3 regions of the Actinoplanes ianthinogenes genome follow, and region 1 is predicted to be linked to each of the others. Evidence: riboswitches for the same ligand, from Rfam matches in the RefSeq annotation. Region 1 holds a riboswitch; each other region holds the start of a gene.
The links. A riboswitch is a leader RNA that binds a small molecule or an ion and turns the genes downstream of it on or off. The one in region 1 is predicted to bind S-adenosylmethionine.
Positions count from the first base shown of each region.

Region 2: it holds a riboswitch for S-adenosylmethionine, as region 1 does, so the genes downstream of both, Aiant_RS33665 (GNAT family N-acetyltransferase) here and thrC (threonine synthase) in region 1, are expected to answer to the same signal.
Region 3: it holds a riboswitch for S-adenosylmethionine, as region 1 does, so the genes downstream of both, Aiant_RS33600 (aminotransferase class V-fold PLP-dependent enzyme) here and thrC (threonine synthase) in region 1, are expected to answer to the same signal.

Region 1 is NZ_AP023356.1:4,225,701-4,228,966, forward strand. It holds gene Aiant_RS19005 (hypothetical protein) at 1-332, shown strand, start outside; gene thrC (threonine synthase) at 555-1,841, opposite strand; SAM riboswitch class I at 1,852-1,990, opposite strand; gene Aiant_RS19015 (GNAT family N-acetyltransferase) at 2,139-3,110, opposite strand; gene Aiant_RS19020 (ABC transporter permease) at 3,205-3,266, opposite strand, start outside.
Region 2 is NZ_AP023356.1:7,438,976-7,442,241, forward strand. It holds gene Aiant_RS33655 (helix-turn-helix transcriptional regulator) at 1-637, shown strand, start outside; gene Aiant_RS33660 (YjdF family protein) at 780-1,199, shown strand; SAM riboswitch class IV at 1,304-1,418, shown strand; gene Aiant_RS33665 (GNAT family N-acetyltransferase) at 1,431-2,045, shown strand; gene Aiant_RS33670 (hypothetical protein) at 2,114-3,127, shown strand; gene Aiant_RS33675 (DUF4190 domain-containing protein) at 3,137-3,266, shown strand, end outside.
Region 3 is NZ_AP023356.1:7,424,717-7,427,982, reverse strand. It holds gene Aiant_RS33605 (putative bifunctional diguanylate cyclase/phosphodiesterase) at 1-688, opposite strand, end outside; gene Aiant_RS33600 (aminotransferase class V-fold PLP-dependent enzyme) at 741-1,967, opposite strand; SAM riboswitch class IV at 2,001-2,115, opposite strand; gene Aiant_RS33595 (DUF1684 domain-containing protein) at 2,188-2,925, shown strand; gene Aiant_RS33590 (M20 family metallopeptidase) at 2,943-3,266, shown strand, end outside.

The DNA.
Region 1 (3,266 bases):
GCGTGCTGATCGCCGAGGGGTGGCGACTCCCGATGCCGCCGGCGTCCTGCTTCACGGTCGGCTCGGTGATCATCACCCGGCGCTCGGCCGAGTGGCTGCTGGCCGAGGAGCGTGCCGCGCTGCTGGCGCACGAGAGCCGGCACGCGGGGCAGTACGCGGTGCTCGGCCCGCTGTTCTGGCCGGCGTACTGGGTCGCTTGTGGTTGGTCTTACGTCGCGACCGGGTCCTTCGGCGTGCGCAATTACTTCGAGCGCCACGCCGGACTTCACGATGGCGGCTATCCGGAAGACCTGCCACTGCGCCCCTGGCTGCAACGGATCCGCCGCCGGTGAGAGGACTTTGGTCGGGAGGACGGACGCACAACGCCTCCGGCACAAAGCCATTGGGTCAGCGTTGGGTCGTTGGGTCCCTCGAGATTGTCGCCAAGCTCAGGTGAGGGGCCACGTACGGCGTCGCGTCCTCCCGCGACAAGCATCCTGCCGACCCGGAGATCGGCGCGCAAGTCCTCGGAGGAAGGAATATTCGACAACCGGCTGGCGTCCGGTTACTCTCCGCTATCCAAGCAGGCCAGCTTCGCGAGCGCCGCGCAGTGACGGCTTGATCCGGTGCGTCGGGCCGGCCGCGTCGACGATCGCGTCGAGCGTCTTGAGACCCTCGCCGGTGTTGTAGACGACCGTCTCCTTGGCCGGGTCCAGCTTGCCGCTCTCCACCAGTTTCTTCAGCACCGCGACGGTGGTGCCACCGGCGGTCTCGGCAAAGATGCCGGTGGTCTCGGCGAGCAGCCGGATACCGGCCGTGATCTCGTCGTCGTTCGCGTAGTCCATCCAGCCACCGGTGCGGCGGACCGCCTCGATCGCGTACGGCCCGGCGGCCGGGTCGCCGATGTTCAGCGACTTGGCGATGCCGGTCGGCTTCACCGGGGTGATCACGTCGGTGTCGTTGTGCAGCGCCACCGCGATCGGGTTGCAACCGGCCGACTGCGCGCCGAACACGGTCCAGCCGCCCGCCGGCGCCTCGGCCAGTCCGATCTCGACCAGCTCGGTGAACGCCTTGTCCACCTTGGTCAGCAGCTCACCGGAGGCCATCGGGATGACCACCTGGGCCGGGATCCGCCAGCCGAGCTGCTCGGCCACCTCGTAACCCAGGGTCTTGGAGCCCTCGGCGTAGAACGGCCGCACGTTCACGTTGACGAACGCGGTGTCCTCGAACTCGTCGGTCTCCACCAGCTCGCTGCACAGCCGGTTGACGTCGTCGTAGGAGCCGTCGATGGCGACCAGGTCACCACCGTAGATCGCGCTCATCACGACCTTGCCCTGCTCCAGGTCGCCCGGGATGAAGACGATGCTGGGCACCCCGGCCCGGGCCGCGTGGGCGGCCACCGAGTTGGCCAGGTTGCCGGTGGAGGCGCAGGAGAACCGCTTGAAGCCCAGCTCCTTGGCGGCGGTCAGGGCCACCGAGACGACCCGGTCCTTGAACGAGTGGGTCGGGTTCTGCGAGTCGTCTTTCACCCAGAGCGGCGCGGTGATGCCCAGCCGCTCGGCCAGGGCCGGCGCGCTCACCAGCGGGGTCAGGCCCGGGTCCAGGCTCACCCGGGTCGCCGGGTCCTGGCCGGCCGGGAGCAGCGCGGCATAACGCCAGATGTTCTGCGGGCCCGCCTCGATCTGGGCCCGGGTCACCCGCGCGAGCGCGGCCTCGTCATAGGCCACCTCGAGCGGGCCGAAACACTCGTAACACGCGTGCTGCGCGGCGAGCGGGTACTCCGCGCCGCAGGCGCGACAGACCAGGCCGCGAGCGGGCGAGGTGGTGGTCTGGTTTTCGGGTGCACTGACGGCAGCAGTCATCGAGGCCTTCCTCTCATCTTTCCCCGGCGGCGACCTGCCGCAATGCGGGGACGGAATTAGCACCTGCCGCGCGCGGCCTCGTCAGCGAGACATGCGTGGTGGTTGCCGGGGCTTCATCGGGCCGTTCCCTCTGCCCCTCTGGATGAGGTATTCAGTTGTTTCCTGAAGCTTACGACGAGATCTTCGGATCGCCCCAGCGAGTTCCCGAGGTGTGAGCGACCTCCTTCCAGGAACACCCGGATGGTGCGGCTATCTCCACCGTTTGCCGGATTTACCGGGACAGATGCCCCACGAGGGTCAGAGGTCGGCGACGCAGGAGTACTGGGTGGCGACCGGGCGGTAGCCGAGCCGGGTGTTGACGGCCAGCATCGGCGCGTTGGACTCGTCGTTGGCGGTGTAGGCGTCCGTGACGCCGGCGGCCGCGGCCCGGCGCAGCGCCTCGACCTTGACCCGCCGGGCCAGGCCCCGGCCACGGTGGGCGGGCGCGGTCGCGGTCATGTCCGACCAGACCCGGGCGCCGTCCCGGACCAGCAGGGAGAACGAGACGATCTCGGCACCCCGGACGGCGGCGACGCTCAAGTCGTGATCCAGGTCCGGGTTGTCCCAGACGTCATAGCGCCACGCGGCCGGGGACGGTGGCTGCGGCGGTGCGTCACCGGGCTCGTCGGTGGCAGCGGCGACGTCGGCGGCGTACAGGGCCTCCGCGGTCGTCTCGCGCAACGGGACCAACCGCAGCCCCGCGTCTCCATCAGGGTGCCCTTCCGGCTCCCCCGTCGGGCCCGTTCGCCGCCGGTGCTCAGGCAGGCTTGCGGGCGGATGGTCCGCCGGCGTGAACGTGGTCAGGTCGAGGACGGAATAGCGCAGCTCACGGGTCGGCTCGAAGCCGCGGCGGCGGGCGAAGGACAGCACCTCCGGCTGGACCGTGGCCGCCACCCGCCGGATCCCGGCCGCCCGCAGATGGCCGGCGGCCGCCTCGAAGAGCGCGTCGCCGATGCCCCGGCGGCGGGCCGCCGGATGGACCTGGAGCAGCGAGATCTGCCCGAACCCCGGTTCCGCCGTCCGCACCTTGCGATACGCCGCGACCCAGCCGACCAGGTCACCACCGATCTCCGCGACGAACGCGGCCCAGTCCTCCCCGGGCGGCGGCTGGGCGATGGTGCGCCTGGTGTTGGCCGTGCCGCGTACCAGATAGGGATGGACTGTCGCGCTCAGCGCGACCACGGCTGCGGCATCGTCCGGCGCCGCCGGCCGGATGGTGAAGTCGGCCATCCGCCGATCCTTCAAGCGCCGGCCCGGCCGGTCAACGTGTTTACGCGCAGCCCGAAAAGATCTTGCCGCGTCTCAGGGGCAGGGGACGGATCGGTCAGGAGGTGACGTCCTTGCGGGTGAATCGGTAGAAGGCAAACCCCCAGAAGACGGTGGCAT
Region 2 (3,266 bases), 3.2 Mb from region 1:
CGCCCTGCGCCTGTCCGAGGACGAGCGCGACCATCTCTACCTGCTGGCCGGGCATCGGCCGCCGGCCGGCCGGCTCGCCGGCACCCACGTGCGCCCCGGGCTGCGGATCCTGCTCGACCAGCTGACCCGGGTCCCGGCCCAGATCGTCAGCGACCTCGGCGACCTGCTCGCCCAGAACGCGCTGGCCGAGACCCTGTTCGGCGGCATCTGCCCGACCGGCCCGCACGACCACGAGCAGGACCACAACCTGGTGTGGCGCTGGTTCAACGACGGCCGGATGCGCGCCGCGGTCCCGCCGGAGGACCACGACTACGCCGGTCGTCTGCACGTCGCCGACCTGCGCGCCGCCGTCGCCCGCCGGGGCAACGACCCGATCGCCGCCGCGCTGGTCCAGCGCCTGCGGGAGAGCAGCCCGGAGTTCACCGAGATCTGGGACCGGCACGAGGTCGCGGTCCGTCGCACCAGCCGGCTCCGCGTCCAGCATCCGACGGTCGGGCTCCTGGAGCTCGACTTCGAGACGCTGCTGACCCCGACCGAGGACCAGCGCCTGATCCTGCTGACCGCCCCGCCCGGCAGCCCCACCGCCGACCACCTCGACCTGCTCCGCGTGGTCGGCCAGGAGTCCTTCAGTGCCTGACCCGTTATCCTGGCGGGGCGCGAAAACACCGCCCCGTTGGTAGTCGGGGCGTCGTCCCTCGTGGACGGCCCGTCTCCGGCCGATCAGCGACCTGATCGGTTGTCCGGCGCAGGACACTTGCTGCCTGCGCACAGGAGACACGATGGCGACGACGACGCTGTTTTTCGAGGGCCCGTTCTGGGTCGCGGTGCTGGAGATCCCGGACGGCGACCGGGTCCGGGCGGTCCGGCACGTGTTCGGCGCCGAGCCGACCGACGCCGAGCTCTACCAGTTCCTGCTCCGGCACGGCGGTGAGCTGCTCGCCCGCGCGCAGCGCAGCCCCGCGGCCACCGCCGGGCCGGGAAAGTCCACGCCGGGCAACCCGAAGCGGCTGGCCCGGGCCGCGGCCCGCGCGGCAGCCGAGGCCCGGCCCAGCACGGCCGCCCAGGAAGCCGTCAAGAAGGCCATGGAGCAGCACAAACAGGAGTCGGCACGGCAGGGCCGGGAGCGCCGGGAGGCCCGCGAGGAGCATCGGCGAGAGGTCCGCCGCGCGCGATCGCGGGCCCGTCATCGCGGTCACTGACATTTTCGGTACGCGACGAGCACGGTCCCCGCATCGCCGGTCCGCCGCGTGGGCACCGCATCGCGCGTCCCCTGTGGAGAGCGCGGCTGTTAGGGTGGCGGCCAGGTCATGAGCGCCAGCGCGAAGCCCCGGCTCGCTGGCCGGCAACCCTCCACCGTGGGTGGGGTGCCCCGGGTGATGACCGGGTCCGGCGCGTCGTGTGCCGGGCAAGCCGCGAGAAGGAGCCCTGCCGTGCTGCTCACCAACCTCGACGCCCCGGTGCTGGACGGCCGCCTGGTCCGGCTGGAGCCGCTGGACCGGCGGCACGCCGCCGACCTGGCGGTCGCCGCCGAGGAGGACCGTTCGTCGTACCGGTACACCTGGGTGCCGACCGCGGCGGAGCTGGACGAATACCTGGACGCCCAGCTGGCGCGGGCCGAGGCGGGCGTGCTGAAGCCGTACGCTCAGGTCGGCAAGAAGACGGGCCGGGCCGTGGGGGTGACCGGCCTGTGGGATCCCCGCCCCTGGCCGGACCGGGACGAGCTGTGCGCGGTCGAGATCGGCTTCACCTGGCTGGGCGCGTCGGCGCAGCGGAGCGGGATCAACACCGAGGCGAAGTTCCTGCTGCTGCGGCACGCCTTCGAGCGGTGGAACGCGATCCGGGTGGACCTCAAGACGGATGCCCGCAACGCCCGCTCGCGAGCCGCCATCGAGCGGATCGGTGCGAGCTTCGAGGGCGTCCTGCGGTGCTGGTCGAAGTCCTGGGCGCCGGGGGAGGAGGGCCGGCTGCGCGACTCCGCGATGTACTCGATCATCGCCTCGGAGTGGCCGCACTGCCGGGCCCGCCTGGAGGCCCGGCTCGCCTGACATTTGTCATCGGCGATCCGTGATGTTCGACCGGGGTCGATGGGTGCCGGGAGCGGTGTAGTCGAGGCATGAGAAAGCGCATCACTCCCGGCGTCCGGCTGTCCGTCGGATTGGTCTTCCTGGCGCCGCTGGTCGGGGAGTTCCTGCTGGGCAACCTGCCGATCATCCTGCTGCCGGCGGTGTTCGCGCTGGCGCCGCTCTACGGCGGCGGGGCGCTGCTGATCCGGGAGGTCGTCCGCCGCCGCGGGCTGGGCTGGCCGAACATGGTCATCCTGGCGCTGGCCTTCGCCGTGGTGGAGGAGGGGCTGACCACCCAGTCGCTGTTCAACCCGAACTACGCCGACGAGCACCTGCTGGTGGACGGGTTCATCCCGGCGCTCGGGATTGCCGTCCCGTGGACCATTTACGTGCTCGGCATCCACGTGTTCTGGAGCATCAGCGCGTCGATCATGATGATGGAGGTGATCGCCGGCGAGCGGCGGACCACGCCGTGGCTGGGGCGTACCGGACTGATCGTGACCGGGGCGCTGTTCCTGCTCGGCGCCGCGATCAGCACGGCGATCACCATGTCGGAGTGGCCGTACACCGCGACGGCCGGCCAGTTCACCGCCACCGGGATCATCATCGCCCTGCTCGTCGCGGCCGGGTTGCTGCTGCGGATCACCTTCCGGCCCCGCCCCGGCGTCGCGCCGAGCGCCCGGGTCGTGCTGATCGCCACCCTGGTCGCCGGCGCCTTCTTCCAGGGACCGACCCTGGACCTGGTGAACCTGCCGGTCGGGGCGGGCGTGGCGCTCTGGGCGGTGGACATCGTCGTCTACCTCACCCTGCTGGCCCGCTGGTCGGCGAAACAGGGCTGGTCCGACCTGCACCGGCTGGCGATCGGGGCCGGCGCGCTGCTCACCTACGCCTGGCACTCGTTCGCCCAGTCTCCGGTCGGTGCCGCCGCGGTCGCCGTCGACCTGATCGGCAACACGGTCTTCAGCGCCGGCGCCGTCGCCCTGATCTGGTACGCCTACCGCTCGGTGACCGCCCGTGCGGCGGTCGCCGATATGGGTGTGCGCGATGATCGATCGGTGGGTTAGCGTCCCGGCGTGAACCAGGACTTCCCCGGGCCGCCGCACCAGGTGCCCGGCCCGGCGCCCGCGCCGCCGCCGCACGACCCGCAGGCTCCGCCCCCGATGTACAGCGCCCCGCCGCCGGCGGCCTACCCGGCTCCCGGCG
Region 3 (3,266 bases), 3.2 Mb from region 1:
CGTCGGGCAGCCGCAACCACTCGCGGTACGCGGCGTTGCTGCGCAGCAGCAGCCCGTCCGGGGCGAACATGGCCATCGGCACCGGCGTCTCGTCGAAGGCGACGCTGAGCTGGGCCTGGCTCTCCTCCAGGTTGTCCTGGGCACGGCGCTCCTCGGCCTCGGTCAGTCCCCACTGCACCACCTGGAAACCGGCCGCGAGCAGCACCGCGAAGCCGTGCAGCGCGGCCCAGACCAGCGGGTGCGCCTTGGCCGAGGAGTGGTCGTAGGTGTGCCCGCCGATCAGCACCCCGAACACGCCGTGGTGCAGGGTGGTGGCGACCAGGAACGCGCCGAACGGCGCCCAGTCCCGGTACAGGGCGAGCGCGGCGACCGCGACGAAGAACGCGAAGTGCGCCTCGGTCAGACCGTTGCTGAGCGAGACGAAACCGGCGCAGGCGACGGTGAAGCCGAGCGCGACGCAGACCGAGCGCAGCCGGCGGTTCGGCAGCAGGGTGGCGGCCACCACGCAGGGCAGCACCAGCAGGTCGGTCCAGAGCAGGGTCACGGCGTCGCCGGGGCCGAGCGCCCCGAACACGGTCACCACGACCACCACCACGGCGAGGATCACGGTCAGCAGGCGATGCCGTGCCGTCCAGTCCTCGTCCCGCAGCTTGCCGCCGGTCGGCAGCCACCTCAGCCAGGTACCCACGACCGCTTGATCGGCCTGTACCCGGAATTATCCAGCCGGGGACGGTAGCTACTCAGGAGCGCAGCACGGCCGCGAGCCCGGTCACGAACCGGTCGACGTCCTCGGTCGTGCTGCCCAGTCCGAAGCTGGCCCGGAGCAGGCCGGCGCCGGCCACCCCACACGTGTCCGATTTATCAGCATTTGTCAGGCGGCGCACCAGTGGATGCGCACAGAACTGACCGGCCCGCACCCCGATACCGTGCTCCCGCCCCAGCCGGTGCGCCACCTGCGCCGGATCGTGCCCGGGCAGCGCGAGCGAGACGATCCCGACCCGAGGATGCTCCGGCCCGAAAACGCTCACCTCCCGCGCTCCGCCGATCGACCGCAGCCCGTCCCGCAGCCGCTCCAGCAACTCCTGCTCATGCCGGTGCAGCGCGTCCCGGTCCGCCACCAGCAGGGCGCCGCAGACCGCGGCGAGCGCCACCGCGCCGAGCAGGTTCGGGGTGCCGCCCTCGTGCCGGGCCGGACCGTCGGCCCAGGTCAGCTCGCCGGGCAGGGAGCCGACCGTGGCGCTGGCGCCGCCGCCGCGCAGGTACGGGTCGGCCGCGTCCAGCCAGTCCGAGCGGCCGGCCAGGACGCCGGAGCCGAACGGGGCGTACAGCTTGTGGCCGGAGAACGCCAGGTAGTCGGCGCCGAGCTCGTCGAGGTCGACCGGGGCGTGCGGGGCGAGCTGGGCGGCGTCGACGATCACCCGGGCGCCGTAGGTGTGCGCGACGTCGGCGAGCTCCCGGACCGGCCAGATCTCGCCGGTCACGTTGCTGGCGCCGGTGATGGCGAGCACCGCCGGCGTCCGCAGGTCCCGCAGAACGGACTTCAGCGCATTTATCGCGAAATATGGTGAACTCGGGGTGGGAATCCGCAGCGGGTTCGGCCACGGCAGCAGGTTCGCGTGGTGCTCCCCGTCGAACAGGATCGTGGTCGTTCCCGCCGGCAACGCCCGGGCCAGCAGGTTGAGCGCATCCGTGGTGTTCCGCGTGAAGATCACCTGGTCGCCGGGGCGGGCGCCGACGAACTCGGCCACCACGTCCCGGGCCACCTCATAGGCCACGGTCGAGGTCTGCGAGCGCACCCCGGTCCCGCGGTGCACGCTGCCGTACCGCGGCAGCAGCTCGGCCACCGCGTCCGCCGCGGCCGAGACGCACGGCGCGGACGCGGCGTAGTCGAGGTGCGCGAAGCGCACGGTCTCGCCGCTGGGAAGCTCGGTCTTCAGGTCGTCGCCGACGATGTCGAGAGCCGACATGGCATGCCTCCGGAGAGGTCAGGGACCCCACCGGGCCCGCGCTTGCCGTCGTCGGTCGACGCCGGCCCGGTCCTCACCCGGGGCACCCCATCGCGAACGCAAGGGTTGCCGGTCAGCGAGCCGGGGCTTGTCGCTGACACTCATGACCTGCCGACGAAGTTAGCAGATCTCACAGACCCGTGCCATATCCCAGTCAGCCAGTAGAGATTAGGGTCGGAGGATGACCAGTTTCGAACAGCAGTGGGCACGGTGGCACGACGAGCACGAGCAGCGGCGGGCCGCGCCGCACGGGTTCCTGGCGATCACCGGGCTCCACTGGCTGACCGAGACGCCGCAGCGGTTCCCCGGCGTGCCGGGCGAGTGGCACGCCGAGCCGGACGCGATCGTGGCCGCCCTGGAGTCCGGCGAGCGGCGCTTCCCAGCCGGTCAGGACACCACACTGGAGCACGGTGACCTGGCGATCGAGGTCGCCTGGCGCGGCGGCCACGGCGTGCTGCGCCCCCGCGACCCCGCCCACGAGACCCGGGTCCGATACCTCGGCACTCCCGCATACACCCCCGACGAGAAATGGGCGGTGCCCGGCCGGTTCGTCCCGTTCGACGAGCCGAAGCCGGTGACCGTCGGCTCGGTCGTCGAGGGACTGGAGCACGTCTACGAGTCCCCGGGCCGGATCGAGTTCACCATCGGCGGCCAGGACCTCTCGCTGACCGCCTTCAACGGCGGCACGCCGGGCGCGCTGTTCGTGCTGTTCACCGACGGCACCTCGGGGATCACCACCTACCCGGCCAACCGCAGCCTCAGCGTCGCCGCGCCCGGCCCGGACGGATCGGTGATCGTCGACTTCAACCGTGCCACCAACCTGCCGTGCGCGTACACCGAGTTCGCCACCTGCCCGCTGCCCCCGGCCGAGAACCGGCTGCCCGTCTCCGTCGAAGCGGGCGAGCAACTACCCCGGTGAGCCGCTAGGTTCGGCAGATGGAGGAACTGCTCGCGCCACTGGAAGCGCTGATCGGCATCCATTCCACCGCCGACCGGCCCGGTGAGCTGCACCGGGCCCTCGGCCTGGTGCTCGACCTGCTCGGCCCCGGGTTCGAGATCCGCCGCTTCGAGTCCGGCGGCAAGCCGAGCGCCCTGGTCACCCACCCGGACCGGCCCGGCCGCCCGCGGGTCATCCTCAACGCCCACCTCGACGTCGTCCCCGGCACTCCCGATCAGTTCCGGGCGCATCGGGACGGCGACCGCCTCTACGGCCGGGGCGCCCACGACATGAAGGCGGCCGCCCTGGTCCTGGCCACCGTC